DNA from 3 places in the Agarivorans sp. MS3-6 genome. Region 3 is predicted to be linked to each of the others. Evidence: predicted binding sites of a transcription regulator. Region 3 holds the regulator's gene; each other region holds the start of a gene.
What was found. Region 3 encodes sigma-54, which starts transcription at its own class of promoters, with help from an activator protein. Its sites were predicted from a motif close to GTTGGCACGNNNNTNGNNT; they were not measured.
Positions count from the first base shown of each region.

Region 1: ACVFI8_RS04820 (PEP-CTERM sorting domain-containing protein) is a predicted target of sigma-54. The motif match lies at 873-891, and genes of this name have one in related genera.
Region 2: ACVFI8_RS04230 (CmpA/NrtA family ABC transporter substrate-binding protein) is a predicted target of sigma-54. The motif match lies at 1,403-1,421, and genes of this name have one in related genera.

Region 1 is NZ_CM134202.1:1,046,931-1,049,200, reverse strand. It holds gene ACVFI8_RS04825 (LysR family transcriptional regulator) at 1-663, shown strand, start outside; gene ACVFI8_RS04820 (PEP-CTERM sorting domain-containing protein) at 934-1,446, shown strand; gene ACVFI8_RS04815 (YiiX/YebB-like N1pC/P60 family cysteine hydrolase) at 1,562-2,167, shown strand.
Region 2 is NZ_CM134202.1:902,223-904,492, forward strand. It holds gene ACVFI8_RS04230 (CmpA/NrtA family ABC transporter substrate-binding protein) at 1-1,298, opposite strand, end outside; gene ACVFI8_RS04235 (FKBP-type peptidyl-prolyl cis-trans isomerase) at 1,591-2,211, opposite strand.
Region 3 is NZ_CM134202.1:3,086,948-3,089,217, forward strand. It holds gene ptsN (PTS IIA-like nitrogen regulatory protein PtsN) at 1-82, opposite strand, end outside; gene hpf (ribosome hibernation promoting factor) at 91-378, opposite strand; gene ACVFI8_RS14135 (RNA polymerase factor sigma-54) at 403-1,902, opposite strand; gene lptB (LPS export ABC transporter ATP-binding protein) at 1,953-2,270, opposite strand, start outside.

The sequences.
Region 1 (2,270 bases), 2.0 Mb from region 3:
CTGGCTCAGTTAAACAGTTTAGAGATGAGCTTGAAGCAAGACGACCCTCACGCAGGTTTATGCAGAATTGCCAGCCCTGGTAGTGTAGGTTTAAAGCTCTATCCGAGTTTATTGGCACTACAGCAACAGCATCCAGATTTGGTATTCGATTATCAATTTGCGCCAAACGCGCGTATTGAGCAGCAACTGGCAGAGCGACAACTTGACTTAGGATTCATTACGCGGCCAGCACAGTTAGCTGAACTCAGTGCTCAAGCGTTTGCTCAAGAAGCTTTGCTATTGGTGACTCCCGCTAGTTGCCCCAAACCTAGCTGGCAAGCTTTGCAAGATCTTGGCTACATGGGCCACCCTGATGGTGCTCACCATTCAAATTTGTTGTTGTCAGCAAATTACCCCGAGTTTGAGCAACTAGAGCAATTTCGCTTACGTGGTTTTTCCAACCAAATATCTTTGATTCTTGAACCTATATCGCGTGGCTTGGGGTTTACGGTATTGCCCGCTCATGCGGTAGCGGCATTTGCCATGCCTGAAAAGTTAGCGATTCATCGTTTAGCTAACCCAGTTAATGAGACCATTTATTTGGTGCAGCGTCGCTATCAGCTGTTGGCTTCTAGGTTTACCTTGGTGGCAGAGCACATGCAGCAATGTTTAACGCAACAATAAGTTTTCCTAGCGCAGCTAAAGTGCGATTTATGTCGCATTACGGTGCCCGTTCATATTTAACTGCATTATTTTGACAGGTAAATTATTAATGTATTGATTTAAATGAATTTTACTTTAACTTTATAATTTTTTTGTCAGATATTTTTACAGTTAAAAAAAGAACGTTCGCTTTGTTTTTTGTAAGTGCATGTAATTTAATATATTAATAAATAGGCATATTTATTGCTTTAGTGAGTTTTTTAATAATATATATGCAAGGACGTTAACAAAGTGAAGTTTTTACAGAAAGTTGCACTATTAAGTATGTTTATCTCAAGCATGCTGTTTTCCCTACAATCTACAGCCAGCGTGATTGTCATAGACCCTCTCGAAGAAGTGATTGTCACCAGCGATATTTTTGATTGGGTATGGGCATCACCTTGTTCAGGTGGCTGTAGTCAGTTAGTGGATAACTGGGAATATGCAGGTGGACTATATGATGATGTACTAAATGCTGCGCTAGGCGTAAGCATTTGGCGTTTTGCTAGCATCGAAGAGTTTGCCAATATCCCTGCATCAAACCTATTTAGTGACACAGGTAAGTGTGGCGCTCAATACTTTGATAATCGACATGACCACTGTGATTTTTCTAACCCGATTGAGCGAGTGCCTAATGGCGGATTTCAGGAAACCTTGTTAGTGCGTTTTAATAACTTGCCGCTTGCTGCGCAAGTGAGCGAACCTGCCAGCTTTGCTATGATGTTTTTAGCATTATTTGGTTTGGTTTTACGCCGTCGCAGCTAATAAGCGCTTAGTACTAAACCATTTCTATTTTTATTGATTTAAGCCTGCATCATTGCAGGCTTTTGGTTTTTATCATATAAAACTAATCTTAAGGATGATTTGAAGAGTAGGCAAAATGCTGAAGTACCAACACTTAGCCACAGAACTCAAAACAGGAGACTTGGTTTTTTTTTCAGGTAAAGGCTTTAGCAGTGACATCATTCGTTACGGCACCTTTAGCAAGTGGTCACATGTAGGCATGGTGTTACTACTTGACGATTACGATTTCGTCACCCTTTGGGAAGCCGTTCCAATGACCGGCGAACGATGTTTATACAGTAAACAAATGAGTAACGGTGTGCAGGTGGTAGCCTTAGATGAAAAGATCAATCGGCACTCGGGCAGTGTTTCGGTTCGCCAACTGTTAGGCGGGGAACTGACAGAAGCATCCTTAATTGAATTAATGCAATTGCTGGAAAATTTTCAAGGGCGCCATTATGAGCAGAGCTTCTGGGAGTTAGCGCGTGCTGGCTGGCAGGGGCCATGGGGTGAGAATCAAGAAAACTTGGCTTCGTTATTTTGTAGTGAATTGGTGGCGGCGGCTTATCAAACGATGGGCCTATTGGTTGGCGGTAAACCTTCCAATGAATATACGCCAGCTGATTTTTCTGAAGATCAGCTTAAACACCTTAACAACGGATTTTACCTGTCCAAAGAAATTGATTTGTTTTCTAGCGATTAAAAGGGCGCTTGGCTTTTAAATACAATCAGCGAGACAGTATATTAAGATCTTCGCCAAGCGCCTAAATGAGATTGATAGTGATGAATATGAGTTGGCGGTGGTG
Region 2 (2,270 bases), 2.2 Mb from region 3:
TCTAGATAGGCATTAGGTTTAGAACCGTCATAAACAATGTTATCGATGAAGTGTTTTTGAGGTGGTTTAAAGCCTGATTCAGTCGCAAAATTAGGGAATTCCGATGCATCAATGACACCATCAGCAATCAACTCTTTAGCTGCAATAGCGTAAATATCAGGACGGTATACCTTTTTAGCGATATCCATATACCAAGAGTCTGGTTTGTTGTCAGAAATTTGTCCCCAACGACGCATTTGCGTTAGATACCAAATGGCATCACTGTAGTAGGGATAAGTGGCGTTATAACGGAAGAATACGTTAAAGTCAGGCACCTCGCGTTTATCACCTTTCTCATACTCAAAGGTACCCGTCATGCTGTTAGCAATTACATCGTAATCGGCACCTACATACTGGCTCTTAGACAAGATTTTAACTGCTTCTGGGCGGTTTTTGTTGTTCTCTTCATCTAGCCATTTGGCCGCTCGAATCATCGCTTTAACCACACGAATATGCGTATTAGGATATTCATCAGCCCAGCCTTGGCTCACACCAAATACTTTCTCTGGGTTGTTTTTCCAAATTTCATAGTCAGTCACAACCGGAACCCCAATGCCTTTAAATACAGCTTGTTGGTTCCACGGTTCGCCCACGCAATAGCCGTAAATAGTGCCGGCTTCCATGGTTGAAGGCATTTGTGGGGGTGGAGTTACTGACAGCAAGGCATCAGCATCAATTTTTCCTGAAGTATCCCCTTTATGAGGAGCGTAGTAACCAGGGTGAATACCACCTGCAGCCAACCAGTAACGTAGCTCGTAGTTATGGGTAGATACGGGGAATACCATGCCCATATTAAATGGCTTACCTTGATCTTTATAGCTATCAACCACCGGCTTTAAGGCGTCGGCTTTAATTGGGTGGACAGGTTTTCCACCTTCATGGGGGACATGGGGCTTCATTTGTGCCCAAATATCATTAGATACGGTGATCGCATTACCGTTTAGGTCCATACTAAAAGCGGTAATGATGTCTGCTTTTGTACCAAAGCCAATGGTGGCTCCGAGCGGCTGACCAGCCAGCATGTGCGCACCGTCAAGCTCCCCAGTAATCACCCGATCAAGCAATACCTTCCAGTTAGCTTGAGCTTCAAGCTGAACATATAAACCTTCATCTTCAAAATAGCCTTTTTCGTAGGCCACAGCTAAAGGAGCCATATCGGTCAGCTTGATAAAACCAAACTTTAAATCTTCTTTTTCAGGCTCACCGATTTCAGCATGACTAAAACCAATAAAGCTAGCCGACACTATCGCCGCAGCCATAGTGGTTTTAATAATGCGAGATAAACTTAAACGTGTTGATTGTTGCATTCCCTGCTCCTGCGTTACCTAAATGGGTATAACTCTAATTGTTCACAATTAGGGAGTTGCCAAGGACGTGCCAAGATCTAGATCACATTTTTTTAACACCTAAAATCATTAACTTAGGAAATTCTTTACCTCTAAAGGAGTATTTGGATTTTTCTTGTTAATTCACTAACTTAGAACACAAGTGCACAAATCTGGCGCATAAAAAAACCGGCTGATTAGCCGGTTTTTATATTGAGATTGGGTTTTAGCCTAAAATAGCTAACAGCTCAACTTCAAAGACTAATGCAGCAAACGGCGGGATAGCCGCGCCAGCACCTTGCGAGCCATAAGCAAGCTCTTGAGGGATGTAAAGCTTCCACTTATCGCCCACTTTCATACGTTGTAACGCTTCAGTCCAGCCTTTAATTACGCCGTTAACTGGAAATTCTGCAGGTTCGCCACGTTGTACTGAGCTATCAAATACTTCACCAGAAATTAACGTACCTTCATAGTGAACTTGCACTTTACTGCTAGCGGTCGGGGTATCGCCTTCACCTTCAACCAATACTTCATATTGAAGACCAGTTTCAGTTTTGTTGATCTCTGGACGTTGGCCGTTTTCTGCTAAGAACGTCTCGCCTTCAGCCATTGCTTCTTTATGCTGCTCAGCTTTTTTAGCTTCAATTTCTTTGGTGATTTCTTGGAAAGCTGCGCCAATTACCGCTTCGTCTAGCTGTGGCTCAGCACCGCTCATCACATCACGGATACCATCTAACATAGCATCAACTTTTAAGCCGTCAAAAGCTGCACGCTCAATCTGCTCACCAATTTGAAGGCCGTAGCCATAACTTGCTTGCGCTGCTGCGCCTTGATATTTATCGCTCATTTCAACTCTTAAAATTAATCATGAAAAGAACAAAATGTTACCATAAAGTCTTGCGAAAA
Region 3 (2,270 bases):
TCAGTTCCAATGCGCGCTTCTTAGAGGAACATTGGACTGTACTAAGCGTACAGTCCAAATTTAGTACTTTATTTATTTGCATTACTTTGGCTAATGTCTGTTTAATTTTTCTTTGTGTTTAATAACTTGGCGGTCAAGTTTATCAATGAGGCTATCAATGGCGGCATACATATCAGAGTGCTCTGCAGTGGCAAACAGCTCTCCGCCATTAAGGTGCAAGGTAGCTTCGGCAATTTGATTGAGCTTTTCTACGTTGAGGATGACGTGAACATTGTTGATTTGTTCAAAACGTCGTTGCAGTTTGGCAAACTTAGTGTGGACATATTCTTTTAGTGATTCAGTAATTTCTACGTGGTGTCCAGTAAGATTAATTTGCATATATCTTGTCCCCTTTTGTGGCCGTTATATAAGGCTTTTACGTTGGTTAGAAGGTGGAATCGCTAAAGACTCACGATATTTTGCTATCGTGCGCCTCGCCACCTTGATCCCCTGATCTGCCAAAATGTCAGCTATCTTGCTATCACTGAGTGGTTTGTTGGTATTTTCGGCAGCAACCAGTTTCTTAATGAGTGCGCGAATCGCGGTAGATGAGCATTCCCCACCTCCGTCTGTAGCCACGTGGCTAGAGAAAAAATACTTTAATTCGAAAATTCCGCGGGGAGTATGCATAAATTTTTGGGTTGTCACCCGAGAAATGGTCGATTCATGCATTTCTACTGCTTCAGCCACATCGTTCAACACCATTGGTTTCATTGCTTCAGCACCATATTCAAAAAATGCTTGTTGGTGGTGAACGATACAGTTGGATACTTTTAATAAGGTTTCGTTACGGCTCTCAATACTTTTTATGAACCATTTTGCCTCTTGTAGGTGGCTGCGAATGAATTGAGTATCGGTAGCATTTGACGTTTTGCTCAAAGACGCATAGTGAGAATTGACACGTAGTTTAGGCATGGCATCCGGGTTTAATTCTACTACCCAGCGGCCCTGGCGTTTTATAACGGATACGTCGGGAATAACATACTGCGCTTGATTCGGTTCTACCGCATTGCCGGGGCGTGGCTCAAGGGTGTGGATTAAGCGCATTACTTCGCGTAGCTGTTCTTCTTTGAGTTTGGTTTTGCGAGCTAATAAACGAAAATCGCGGTTGGCCAATACGTCGATATGATTTGATACGACCTCTCTGGCTTCTTTCAACCAAGGTGTTTCTTCAGCAAAACGACTTAATTGAATCATTAAACACTCTTGTAAGGAGCGAGCAGCAATGCCGACGGGGTCAAAATGTTGAATACGTTTTAGCACCGCTTCTACTTCGTCTAATTCTACATCTAGTGCGTTATTATCACTGGAGCGTAAGCCTTCAAGTAGTTGGTCACAGTCTTGAGTGAGGTAACCTGAGTTATCAACCGCATCAATAATCGCTAATGCGATGGCTTGATCTACTTCACTAAAGGGAGTTAAACGCATTTGCCACAATAGATGGTCTTGTAAGGAGTCGACGGTTTCGCCTTGAAACAACATGTCGTTGTCTTCGCCGCCACTAGCAGAGCCTGAACTCGCAGGGCCTGAACTGGCGCTATATATATCATCCCATGTTGAATCAACGGGTAGGTCTTCAGCAACCGTGTCTTGGGAAATGGCATCACCGGCTTCAATTTGGCTAGAGTCAACTTCAGGCTGGCTGTTTTCCGCCTCATCACTTCTTTCATTGGCCGACTTTTCAACTGAGTCACTGTCGCTTGGCTGCGACTCATCCGCCTCAAGAAGTGGGTTACTTTCCAGTGCCTCTTGAATCTCTTGCTGTAAATCCAGCGTTGATAGCTGAAGTAAGCGTATGGCCTGTTGTAACTGAGGTGTCATGGTTAATTGCTGACCAAGACGCAACTGCAAAGATGCTTTCATTAATTACCGCTGTTCCTTCTTCTTATTATATTTTTCTAGATACACTTTAACTATAGCTTGAATTGCTCGCCGAGATAAACTCGTTTCACATGTTCATTTTCAAGTATCTCTTTGGGCTTCCCTGAGGCTATCAATTCGCCTTGGCTAACGATATAGGCATGTTCACAAACATCGAGGGTTTCTCTCACATTGTGATCGGTAATCAGTACTCCAAGGCCTCTATCGCGCAGGTGTTCGATAATTTTTTTTATATCAATCACTGAAATAGGATCTACTCCAGCGAAGGGTTCGTCAAGCAAAATAAACTTTGGTGCAGCTGCCAAGGCTCGTGCTATTTCTACTCGGCGACGTTCTCCACCCGACAAACT